Regions from separate parts of the Bacillus sp. D386 genome, predicted to be linked through region 4. Evidence: riboswitches for the same ligand, from Rfam matches in the RefSeq annotation. Region 4 holds a riboswitch; each other region holds the start of a gene.
What was found. A riboswitch is a leader RNA that binds a small molecule or an ion and turns the genes downstream of it on or off. The one in region 4 is predicted to bind S-adenosylmethionine.

Region 1 (3,129 bases), on a different contig from region 4:
GCTCCAGCCTGAATTTTCTTTTCCATTCGCTGTACGGCTTTATCTATGTACTTTACATTTGGATTAAAGGCAGCTGCGATATCGAAATTCGCCCGGCTACCCAGCGATTTTCCTGAATAGGAGCGCCCCTCATTCAATTGCTTAACCAATGAAATCAGGTCCATTGAAGAAAGATCATATACAGAAGTCGCGCCCGGAAAATCACCAATTTTTGAAGGATCCCCAGTCACCACCAACACCTCTGATAATCCAAGGGAATGCATGCCCATTAAATGAGATTGCAAGCCAATCAGATTATGATCTCGACAAGTTAAGTGAACAAGAGGCACCGTATTTAACTTTGATTGTAAAATCGACGCTACCGCAAGATTGGATATTCTCGGTGACGCCAATGAATTATCCGCAAGTGTAATCGCATCGGCACCCGAATCTAATAGGTAGCGACTTCCTATTAAAAAATCCTCCAGGCCGAACGTCTTTGGCGGGTCCAACTCCACGATAACCGTCGTTTGTTTTTTTGCCTTACCTGAAATTGTATCTGGACCTTTTCGTTTATATTGAATGATTTCATATGATATAGGCTGATGCTTCGGCTTGGCTACAAAATCTTTCACCTTTACAGGATGAAGATCTTCGATTCCTTTACGAATGGCCTGAATATGGGCAGGAGTTGTACCACAGCATCCACCTAGCAGCCGGACCCCCTGCTTCACAAGCTGCCTTGAACTATTAATGAAATAATCCGCTTCTGTCGAATAGACATATCTTCCATCTGATAAATCAGGTAAGCTGGCGTTTGGATAAGCCGCATAATAGGTATCTTCCAATAAAGGTACTTCTTCGTATGAGCGAATCATATGATAGGGACCCATCCGACAATTGATGCCTACCACATCAGCGCCTGTTTTTTTCATAAGAGAAAACGCCTCACTGACATGCATACCATTTTGCAAAAGGCCTGTTTCATGCAGAGAAATATTCGCGATAAGAGGAAGATCACTCATTTTTCTAGCCGACTCTATTACCGTTAATAATTCGTCTAAATCATAATAGGTTTCAAGTAAAATGCCATCCGGCTTTTCTTCCAATAAAGCGGTCAGCTGTTCATCGAAATATCCCTTAATTTCAGTTAATGTTAATTCTGATTTCCGGAAACTCCGTAAGCCGCCAATCGTCCCAATAACGAAGGTGCTTGGATCAGCCGCATCTTTCGCTATTTTAATTCCAGCTCTATTAATTTGAGAAACTTCCCTTTCAAGGCCATAGCGCTTTAATTTATGGAAATTTGCGCCGAATGTATTCGATTGAATCACATCAGCACCAGCTTCAATATAACTTCTATGCATCTTTTTGATCTGATTGGGGTTTGTCAAATTAAGCTCTTCAAAGCAACTATCAATTCCAAATGAATATAAAAGTGTTCCACTCGCCCCATCTGCGACTAGAATTTTTTCATTTAACGTTTCCAGTAGTTTCACTGTCTTTCCCCCTAATTAGTTGGTTAATGTCTCTGATGAGGAAAACAGACTAATAGAAAAGAGCTTTCATCATGAAAGCCCTCTTTCCTAAGGTCTCTCATCTCTCAAGCATTGCTTGCTGGATTTAGCACCTTGGATTACCATCCAGGTTGCTGAGATTTCAACGGGCCAGTCCCTCCATCTCTCTAGATAAGAATATGAAATTATATATTTACTTAATTTACTATAAATTTTCAGTTATTTCAATCTATTTTGATAATTAATCCAAAAGAGTTAACGATTTAGTATTTTGGGTATGTATGGGGTAGGAGTGATGTTAGATGAAGGAAATAATAACGAATCAGTTTAAAAATCCAACTGGTGTCCTCGGAAAGATTGCAGGTAAAATAATGGCCTATGAAAATGAGGAATTATACGAATGGACATTTGATCAATTGACTATTACCCCAAATGACACACTGCTAGAAGTTGGTTTTGGCCCAGGTGAAGGAATGCACATGCTTTTTGAGAAGTACCCTACCATCCAAATAGATGGTGTCGATCCATCAGAAGAAATGGTGAAAAATGCGAGCAAACGAAATCAAGAACAACTCAACCGCAATCAGCTTCGTTTGTTTAATGGAACTGTTCTCGGGATTCCCAATCCAATGGTGTACGATAAAATATTTAGTGTAAATAGCTATCCATTATGGGAAGATCAAGAGGCTTGTATTCAAAAAATACATTCTTTATTAAAAGAAAATGGAAAACTGACTATAACCGTGCAGCCAAGGCAGGAAGAAGCAACCGAAGAACAGGCTCATGCCTTTGCCGAAGAGATTAGAGAGGTGCTAACTAATACAGGCTTTAAGTCTATTAAGGTTCAAACGAAACCACTCAAACCGTGCTTATCTATAAATGTCACAGCCATCAAATAGCCCTTTTTATGAATATTAGAAATTCCACTCAAGCTTAGACACTCTTTCTATCTGACCCTTTTCAACCTATAAAAACCATAAGCTCCTCCATCAGTTTTGATTGAATTTCTATTATTTAGGGTATATTATAAACATATACACATATATTAAAAAACCAGAGAGCTGGATACTCCCTGGTACAACTACTAGCGAGTGGTATGCAAATAGTTTAGTTCTTAGAGGAACCACCCTTATGCTTTGGTCGGCGCGGGGTGGTTTTTCGTTTGCCCTTTAGCTGAAGATTGGCGAATCGCGTGGCGATGCCGGCAGCAAGGGTCGTGAAAAAGATCATTGCTACATCTTTTGCCAGAGCTATTAGAAAATCCATAAGTATATCACCTCCCTCCTCCTTTATATAAGGAAAAGAAGGTGCATACCACCCGCACCAAGTAGTTGCATGAAAATTATACCATATATGTTATTGATAACATAATGACTCTGGTTGTCTTTTTTAGGTGATTGAAAATTCCTATCCCTTGCTAATGGATCTCTTTTATTTGCTCTCTGTTCACAAGTATTGTTGCTGATGACTTAAAGAAAGACAGCTTTTTTATTGTCGCAATTATTCAACTAATGCCCCATGTTTTTCTCCTATTAAATTGATTTTTATCAATTCCTTATTCTTATGTAAAACTCTTTTTCGTTATCCTGAACCTTTACTGCCATAAGAAGTTCAACACAAAAAGGCATTCAAC
Region 2 (3,129 bases), on a different contig from region 4:
TGGAAACACTGTATTCATCCGTAGATTGTCCTTCTCCAATTGCTCCCATATCTACAGCCAGGTATTCAACAGTTTCAGCAGGAATGTTGGAGTTTCCGCCATAGCCTATTTCTTCATTATTTGAAATTAAGAAGTGGGTCGTATAGGGGAGAGTGATGCCTTCTTCTTTTAACTGTTTAATGATATACATCAGTATGCCGACACTCGCTTTATCATCTAAATGACGGGATTTAATAAATCCATTGTCTGTCAGTTCAACACGGGGCTCGAAGGAAACAAAATCACCTACAGAAATACCTAGACCTTCTGTATCCGTCTTGCTTTTTGTCACAGCATCAATTCGAACTTCAATCGTTGCATCCTCGCGTTTAATATCTCCCATTTTCTGATAAACATGGACAGAAGTTTGATTTAAAAGAATCGTCCCTGTAAACGTTTTACCTTCAGCTGTATGGATTTTACAATATTCGCCTTCAACAGAATTCCAACGAAATCCGCCGATCATCGATAATTTTAAACGCCCGCTTGGTTTGATTTCTTTCACCATAGCACCTAATGTATCTACATGGGCTGTTAGAAAACGGTGCTTTGAATCATCCTGTCCCTTGATTGTTGCCAATAGGGCACCTTTATTTGTTTTTACTGCAGGTATTCCTTGAGATTGTAAAAACTGTGCTACATGATCAATTACTTCCGTTGTATAGCCGCTCGGACTTGGAATGGATACAAGGTCTTTTATGTACTGGAAAATTTCCTGGCCATTGGCTTTCATGGTTCCGAATCACTCCTTTTTATGTATAGATTTATTATATACCTTTGTTAAAAAGTTGGACAATAAAGGCAGAAATAACTTGCTTTTTTAGCAGTAGGACTGTAAATTTATAGTTAAATAAATATTCTGAAAAATCTTATCAAGAGAGATGGAGGGACAGGCCCTGTGAAGTCTCAGCAACCGCCAATATGGAAAGGTGCTAATTCCTGCAGGAACAATCATTCCTGGCCGATAAGAAGGGACTCACTCTAATGAAAAGTCTTCTTCTTGAAGACTTTTTTCGTTTTTAAGCATAGTTTTATTCACTGGGAAAATGAGTGGATGTAAGTAATTCGTAACTTTGATGGCAAATTAGAGCCGGATGAAGGTAAATCAGAGTAACTGTATTTCGGGGATTAATAAAGAGAGAGGGGTCATACATATGACAACAGTTAAAATCGAAACACTCTTAGCTCAAATAGGCAATCGAAGTGAAACACAAACAGGTACTGTTAATCCGCCAGTTTATTTTTCCACAGCCTATCGCCATAACGGAATAGGGGAATCAACAGGGTTTGATTACATAAGAACAGGAAACCCAACCAGAAAATTATTAGAGGAAGCAATTGCCGAGCTAGAGGGTGGTAAACAGGGATTTGCCTTTAGTTCAGGTATGGCTGCCATTCACTCATTGCTATGTTTATTTTCTCCAGGTGATGAAATAGCCGTCTCTGCCGATCTGTATGGAGGGACATATCGGTTATTTGAGCAAATATGGAAGACGTATGGCATCAAGTTTAACTATTGCCATACATATGAAGATTTCGCTGAATCCATTACGGAAAATACGAAGGCCTTTTTTATAGAAACACCGACAAATCCGCTTATGCAGGAAATGGATATTAAAGAAATTGCTCAACTGACCCAATCTAACAATCTACTGCTCCTTGTGGATAATACGTTTTATACACCCATTTTGCAAAGACCGATTGAGCAGGGAGCAGATATCGTTGTCCACAGTGCCACCAAATATTTAGCAGGACATAATGATGTATTGGCTGGATTAATTGTCTCAAAGAGTAAAGAGGTTGGTGCGCGCCTAGAAGAATATCAAAATGCAACAGGCGCTGTACTGCCGCCATTTGACTCCTGGCTTGTGATGAGGGGAATGAAAACATTGAGCCTAAGGATGAGGCAGCATGAGGAAAATGCTAAGATAATCAGCCGATTTTTAAGAGAAAGAGAAGAAGTGACAGATGTCCTTTATCCTGGTAAAGGGGGGATGATATCGTTCCGGCTGAAATCAGAGGAATGGATCAATCCATTTTTAAAAAGCCTTCGCATCATATCTTTTGCTGAAAGTCTGGGTGGAGTAGAAAGTTTAATGACGTACCCTGCTACACAAACACATGCGGATATCCCTGAGGAAGTGCGTACACAAAATGGAGTCTGTAATTGTTTGCTGCGCTATTCTGTTGGGATAGAGCATGCGAATGATTTGATTGATGATCTTATTCAAGCTTTTGAATCATTATCGGTTTAGGTTATTAGAAATTTGAACTTTACAGGCATTTAGGTGCATCATGAAGGATTCCAGAAGTAATACCTAAAAAGGATAAATTAGAAAATTATGCAAATTAACGACCCGTTTTGATATACTATACCAAAATGGGTCTTTGGGGAGAATGAAAATGGCTGAACTGGTGATTTCTATTAGCAATCTTCAAATGCATTATGGATCGAAAGAAGTACTTCGAGGAATTAATCTTGATGTAAACAAGGGACAAATTATTGGCTATATAGGTCCCAATGGGGCGGGGAAAACTACCACAGTTAAAATATTGCTCGGACTCCTTACAGACTATACAGGCTCAGTGAAGGTCTTTGATAAAGAGCTTTCTGAGGATAGGATTACCTATAAAAATAGAATTGGCTATGTGCCTGAATTGGCAGATTTATATGATGTATTGACTGCACGTGAATATTTGACTTTTATAGGTGAGCTTTATGGCTTATCTTATGAGCAGGCTGACCAAAAGGCTTTTAAACTAATGAGGCTATTAAATATTGAAGAAATGTATGATTCACGAATAAATAGTTATTCAAAAGGGATGAAGCAAAAGGTTCTATTAATTTCAAGCCTTCTTCATAATCCGGATATTTTATTTTTAGATGAACCTTTAAGCGGTCTCGACGCGAATAGCGTTATGGTCATTAAAGAATTGCTTGGACTGCTGGCAAGCGAGGGAAAAACTATTTTTTATTCCTCACATATCATGGATGTCGTCGAGAAAATTAGCAATCGAATTATTTTACTGCATGAAGGCAGGATTGTTGCAGATGGAAGCTTTGCAGAATTACAGGATGTTGGCAAGGAA
Region 3 (3,129 bases), on a different contig from region 4:
ATATTCCTAGCTTTCCAATACGTTCAATAGCTTCTATTAGCCGGTCTTCGTCTACTAATAAGCCGACACGAATGTAGCCTTCTCCGTATTCACCAAAGCCTTTTCCTGCTGCAACGGCTACATCTGCTTTTTCAAGCAAATAATCAGCAAAGCTCTCGCTCTTGAAACCGGCAGGGACAGGAAGCCAAGCAAAGAATGAACCAGTTGGGGCTTCGACTTTCCAGCCGATTTTATTGCAAGCGCCAATGAGGGAATTTCGTCGTCGTTCATAGCGTTCGATAAGCTCTTCTACGCAGGATTGCTCCCCTGTCAAGGCTGCGATTGCCGCTTTTTGTACAGCAGGGAAGAGGCTGACGTAAAGATGATCTTGAATGAGATTGAGTGCTTCGATGATAGCTGGGTTTCCGATAGCAAAGCCAACACGCCAGCCTGCCATATTGTAAGTTTTCGAGAGTGTGTACATTTCAATGCCGACTTCTTTTGCACCCTCCGTTTCAAGAAAACTGATAGGTTTTTGTCCATCAAAGCCAATAGCTCCATAGGCAAAATCATGAAGTACGGTAATGTTATTTTCTTTTGCAAATGATACTGTTTTTTCAAAAAAAGCATGATCTGCGGTAGCTCCGGTAGGATTATTTGGGTAGTTTAAATACATTAGCTTTGCATGGGTCCTTTGTTCTAAAGGGATGCTTTCATAATCCGGCAAAAATTGATTATCTTTTGTTAGTGGAAAAGTTTCATAGTTTACGTTTGCTAATACAGCTCCAGATAAATAGTCGGGATAGCCTGGGTCTGGCAAGAGCATTAGCTCTCCATCGTTGAGCAAGCACATTGGTAGCTCAACTAGTCCGGCCTTCGTTCCAAAAAGGATGGCAACTTCAGTTTTAGGGTCAACCTCGACGCCATATTGCTTGTGATAAAATTGTGCTGCCGCTTCTTTCAACTCTTCCAAACCCCGAAATGGAGAATATTTATGAGTTTGTGCATCTTCAGCCGCCACTTGCAGGGCTTTGACGATATGCGCAGGAGTAGGTTGATCAGGATTTCCTTGTCCGAGATTAATAATGTCTCTGCCTTCAGCTATAGCGCTGTTAACTTTTAGGACAAGTGTTGCAAAAAATTGGACTGGCAGTTTTTTTAAGCGTTCTGAATATGTCATATAATTCACCTTTACGAAGAGAATATAGTTTTGAATATTTAAATAATAGATAAAATTCTATAACCTTTATTTAGAAATGTCTATAGTGAGCTGAAAGAATTTGAATATAGCGGTAGTAAATGGTTATTAGATTTGCTGAGTCATAGATTATAGGGGAACGTTTGATGAAGTGGGTGTGGTAGCTTTTTCAGAAATGATTGTTTTTCGGAAAATGTGAAATGTGGAGACTATACATTAAATGAGCTTGTTTGGCAGATGAAAATAGTGAGCGATGAAAGTGTTATTCAGTCGGCTTGCGAAAATGTAGAGTTTTACATTATCGTCAGTTCAGCCCTACGAAGAAGAATGGGGAGTTTTTTAATCCGATGTATGTGGATTGGAATATTTTATTGAAATTGCAATGATGAAAGCGGTTCAACAGTTTACGTCAAAAAGGTTTTTGTTGACAGACTATTCTGAAGTCTGTAATATCATAAACAAATCAAATAAAGCTATAGCTTATCGAGAGCGACCGAGGGACTAGGCCCTATGACGTCCGGCAACCCCCTTAATAGGGAAGGTGCCAATTCCTGCAGAATGTATTACATTCTGAAAGATAAGTCGAGATAGATGTATTTCGATGCCCCTTTCAGATGAGAGGGGCATTTTTGTTTCAAAAAATGTGTAGAGATAGAGGTTGGCATATGATAAAAATTCAGAATGTTAATAAGATTTACAAAACTAAAAGCGGTATAGTAAATGGAGTTGACAACGTTTCCTTAACAATTAAAAAAGGCGAGATATTCGGGATTGTCGGGTACTCAGGAGCAGGTAAAAGCTCGCTGCTACGCTGTATTAATTTGTTGGAGCGTCCAACATCGGGAAATATCACAGTTGATGGAATTGATCTGGCTAAGTTGAGAAGCAAGCAATTGCGTCATGCACGCTTAAAAATCGGGATGATTTTTCAGCACTTTTATCTTATTAGCCAGAAAACAGTTTTTGAAAATATAGCTTTTTCTTTAAAGGCAGCAAAAGTGCCGCAGACTCAAATACAAGACCGAGTAGAAGAACTGTTGAAAATGGTCGGATTAGCTGAAAAGCGTGAAGTGTATCCTTCGCAGCTAAGTGGGGGACAGAAGCAGCGTGTAGCGATTGCAAGGGCGTTGGCGAATAACCCGACAGTACTCCTTTGTGATGAGGCGACCTCAGCACTAGATCCGACGACAACGAAATCAATATTGAATTTGTTGAAAAAAATCAATAAGGAGCTCAATATTACGATTGTGTTGATTACACATGAGATGAATGTAGTAAAGGAAATTTGTAATCGAATGGCGATTATGCAGGATGGCAAGGTCATTGAGGAAGGCTCGGTGTATGATATTTTTGCTAAACCCCATGCCGATCTTACGAAGGAATTCATTAACAGTGTTGTTTCGTTCGATATACCTGACGCTATTTACCAAAGTTGCAAGGGTCCGATTGTCAAGGTGACGTTTAGGGGAACGGTTGCCGGTGAGGGAGTCATATCGGATACGCTTCAGCAATTTAATGTAAAAGGCAATTTTCTTCATGGCTCAATTGAATATATTCAGGAATTGCCTTTAGGTATTTTTATCATGGAGCTTCGCGGACAGAAGGAAGAGATTAATAAAGCGATATCTTATATAGAAAGTCGAGAGGCAGAAGTGGAGGTGTTCCAACATGGGCTTTGATTTCAACCACTTTATAGAGCTTATTCCTGAAATTAACACAGCATTTTTGCAGACGATTTACATGATTTCCATTTCTTTAGCTGTCGCAATCGTGATTGGTTTACCAGTTGGAATTCTATTATATGTGACAGAAAAGGGTTTATTTTGGGAAAACAAAACGGTTCAGAGGATATTAGGATTTGTCGTCAATTTGGTCCGATCAATACCATTTATTATTTTATTGGTTGCTCTTATGCCATTGACCGAATTTGTTGTAAAGACAACGATTGGACC
Region 4 (3,129 bases):
CTTGCTTGCATCAGACGGGATGCTAATCAAGCGCCCAATCGCATTTGATGGAGAAAAAGTAACAGTAGGATTCAAAGAGGTAAATTACCAGAAAATCTGGGCATGAAACAATTGTCAAATAACCAGTTTGATGTCATGATAAATAGGAACCATACATACATTTTGGGGGGATTAAATCATGAGCATTCCAGCGGGATTACGTTATACAGCTGAGCATGAATGGGTTAAACAAGAGGATGGTAAGATTCGAATTGGAATAACTGATTTTGCTCAAAAAGAATTGGGAGACATCGTATTTGTGGAACTACCGGAAATAGGTGATCAATTGACCCGTAATGAACCGTTTGGCAGTGTAGAATCAGTTAAGACAGTATCTGAATTGTATGCGCCAATCAGTGGGACAGTTGTTGAAGTAAATGAAGAATTAGCGGATAGTCCAGAATATGTTAATGAATCTCCATATGAAAAAGCATGGATGGTAGTTGTTGAACCATCCGAAATCAGCGAATATGATGAATTAATGGATGCTGGCCAATACGAAACAGCGACTAAAGAAGAGTAGTCAATAGAGGGGAGAAGTTTGGGGTCATTCGTCAGCTTCTTTCCTTTTTATTATGTTTTTAGATCAATTGTTACTTTCCACTATGTTAGGGTAAGATACATATAATGAAAAAGACGAAGGCAATTGTCCAATCACATAGAACGTACTCTCCTAATAAAAGGTGATCAATCATGCAGGATGCTCAAAGTGAGAAAGTAATTATTGTGGAAGGTTCTACCGACCGCCAAAAAATACAATCTGTACTTAACGAATCTGTCGATATAAGATGTACAAATGGAACCATCAGTCTATCGAAACTGGATGAATTAGTAGACGAACTTGAACAGAGAGACGTGTATATTTTGGCTGATGCAGATGAATCCGGAGAAAAGCTGAGAAAACAGTTAAGACGAGAAATGCCAAATGCATCTCACATATATATTGATCGTACATACCGTGAAGTTGCTAATGCGCCAAGATATCATTTAGCAACGGTTCTTTTGGCAGCCAATATAGATGTAAAAGCCGAATTTTTAAAACAAATGAAGGATGTAATGAAAAATGAACAATCAAACCACGATAAATAAAGCGATCTATACTTTTACTCCTCTTTGCGGAACATGTCAATTAGCAGGTAAAATGCTTGATATTGCAAAGGAAGTCCTCCCAAATGCCTCTTTGGAAAAAGTCAATCTTAACTATGCTAAGGAACTTGCAGAAGAATATCAAATTCAGAGTGTACCATGCCTCATTTTAATCAAGGATAACCAGCCAATCGAGAAAATCTATGCCTTCCACTCAGTTCCCTATCTTGTTGATCAATTAAAGAGAATTACAGAATAAGAGCAGTTATTTCTCAGGAAATATGTCGATGAATATTTAACTAGAATCTTTTAAAGGTGCTGTTTCTATTTTACGCTGTCTATGTCAGAAGTTTTAATTGATTTGTAGAATTCTATATAATAGCCTGTAATCTCAACCGATTAGACGATTGTTAAGTGGCTAACTGGAGGCATTTATTATAGTAAAAGAAGCTCTTTGTTATTTAATTTAAAAATTCTGAATAATCAGTTGACTCATATTTTTCCATATGCTATAGTTTTAACAACTTAATATTTGGTTCTTATCAAGAGAGGTGGAGGGACTGGCCCGTTGAAGCCCGGCAACCGGTATTTTTATAATACACGGTGCCAATTCCAGCGGATATAAATCCGGGAGATAAGGAGAGATGGAAAATGCCTGCCTCTTCTTGTGAAGAGGTTTTTTTCATTTACTCACTTCTCTATTTAAAATGAAATGGAGAGATGTAGAATGGCAAATGAAGAAAAGAAGTATCGGTTTGAAACAGTAGGTATACACGGAGGATTGCAGCAGGATTCGGTAACTGGAGCGAGAAGCGTGCCGATTTACCAGACGAATGCTTATTTATTTAAAGACACAGATCATGCTGCGGATTTATTTGGATTAGCTGAAACTGGCTATATTTATACTAGAATCCATAATCCAACTTCAAGTGTATTCGAAGAACGTATAGCAGAATTAGAAGGTGGCATTGGAGCTTTAGCGGTATCAAGTGGTGCTGCAGCTATAACACTCTCAATCCTAAATATTGCGGGAGCAGGTGATGAAATTATTTCTGCGTCCACTCTATACGGCGGAACCTACAATTTATTTGCCAATACTCTCCCTAAGTATGGTATTAACGTAAGGTTCGTGGATCCAAGTGACACTGAAAATTTTAGAGAAGCGATTACATCAAAGACCAAAGCTATTTTTGGAGAAACGATTGGAAATCCAAGCCTGCAGGTTCTTGATATTGAACGGGTGGCGGAAATTGCTCATGAAGCTGGAATTCCGTTAATCATTGATAATACATTTGCAACTCCTTATTTATCCCGTCCGATTGAGTTTGGAGCGGATATCGTCGTACACTCAGCTACGAAATGGCTGCTTGGAAATGGAACCACATTAGGCGGGGTCATAGTCGATGGAGGGAAGTTTGACTGGAATTCATCTAAATTTCCGGGCTTTACTGAACCCGATCCAAGCTATCATGATCTGATTTACAGTGAAGCAATTGGTGCAGCAGCATTTATTGTAAAGGCCAGAGTTCAGCTGTTGAGAGATTTAGGTCCTTCCTTAAGCCCGTACAATGCCTTTCAATTTATTCTCGGATTGGAAACTCTGCATGTGAGGATGAAGGAGCATGTAGCCAATACGAGATTAATAGTTGACTATTTAAAACAGCATCCGGCTGTATCGTGGGTCTTGTATCCAGGAGATTCAGATCACCCTGATTACGAAAAAACGAAGAAATATTTACCCAAAGGTGCTGGAGCAGTCGTTGTTTTTGGAATAAAGGGTGGACGTGAGGCAGGTAAAAAACTGATTGATTCCGTTGAACTGTGGTCCCATGTGGCCAATGTGGGAGATGCAAAGAGCCTAATTATCCATCCGGCAAGCACGACTCATCAGCAACTAAGTGAAGAGGGATTAAAAGCATCAGGTGTACAGGAGGATTTAATCAGACTGTCTGTTGGAATTGAACATGCAGAAGATCTAATTGAAGAATTGGAGCTTGCGATTGA

Region 1: it holds a riboswitch for S-adenosylmethionine, as region 4 does, so the genes downstream of both, FHY45_RS10280 (bifunctional homocysteine S-methyltransferase/methylenetetrahydrofolate reductase) here and FHY45_RS14420 (O-acetylhomoserine aminocarboxypropyltransferase/cysteine synthase family protein) in region 4, are expected to answer to the same signal.
Region 2: it holds a riboswitch for S-adenosylmethionine, as region 4 does, so the genes downstream of both, FHY45_RS15740 (methionine biosynthesis PLP-dependent protein) here and FHY45_RS14420 (O-acetylhomoserine aminocarboxypropyltransferase/cysteine synthase family protein) in region 4, are expected to answer to the same signal.
Region 3: it holds a riboswitch for S-adenosylmethionine, as region 4 does, so the genes downstream of both, FHY45_RS04725 (methionine ABC transporter ATP-binding protein) here and FHY45_RS14420 (O-acetylhomoserine aminocarboxypropyltransferase/cysteine synthase family protein) in region 4, are expected to answer to the same signal.

The regions. Positions count from the first base shown of each region.
Region 1 is NZ_VEMV01000003.1:280,879-284,007, reverse strand. Features, by position in the region: gene FHY45_RS10280 (bifunctional homocysteine S-methyltransferase/methylenetetrahydrofolate reductase) at 1-1,478, opposite strand, end outside; SAM riboswitch class I at 1,573-1,674, opposite strand; gene FHY45_RS10275 (class I SAM-dependent methyltransferase) at 1,799-2,395, shown strand; gene FHY45_RS20530 (hypothetical protein) at 2,604-2,762, opposite strand.
Region 2 is NZ_VEMV01000005.1:163,415-166,543, reverse strand. Features, by position in the region: gene FHY45_RS15745 (M42 family metallopeptidase) at 1-772, opposite strand, end outside; SAM riboswitch class I at 906-1,010, shown strand; gene FHY45_RS15740 (methionine biosynthesis PLP-dependent protein) at 1,194-2,294, shown strand; gene FHY45_RS15735 (ABC transporter ATP-binding protein) at 2,437-3,129, shown strand, end outside.
Region 3 is NZ_VEMV01000001.1:967,583-970,711, reverse strand. Features, by position in the region: gene FHY45_RS04730 (pyridoxal phosphate-dependent aminotransferase) at 1-1,159, opposite strand, end outside; SAM riboswitch class I at 1,655-1,761, shown strand; gene FHY45_RS04725 (methionine ABC transporter ATP-binding protein) at 1,843-2,856, shown strand; gene FHY45_RS04720 (methionine ABC transporter permease) at 2,846-3,129, shown strand, end outside.
Region 4 is NZ_VEMV01000004.1:510,098-513,226, forward strand. Features, by position in the region: gene FHY45_RS14400 (arsenate reductase family protein) at 1-106, shown strand, start outside; gene gcvH (glycine cleavage system protein GcvH) at 179-562, shown strand; gene FHY45_RS14410 (toprim domain-containing protein) at 733-1,128, shown strand; gene FHY45_RS14415 (thioredoxin family protein) at 1,103-1,384, shown strand; SAM riboswitch class I at 1,662-1,766, shown strand; gene FHY45_RS14420 (O-acetylhomoserine aminocarboxypropyltransferase/cysteine synthase family protein) at 1,853-3,129, shown strand, end outside.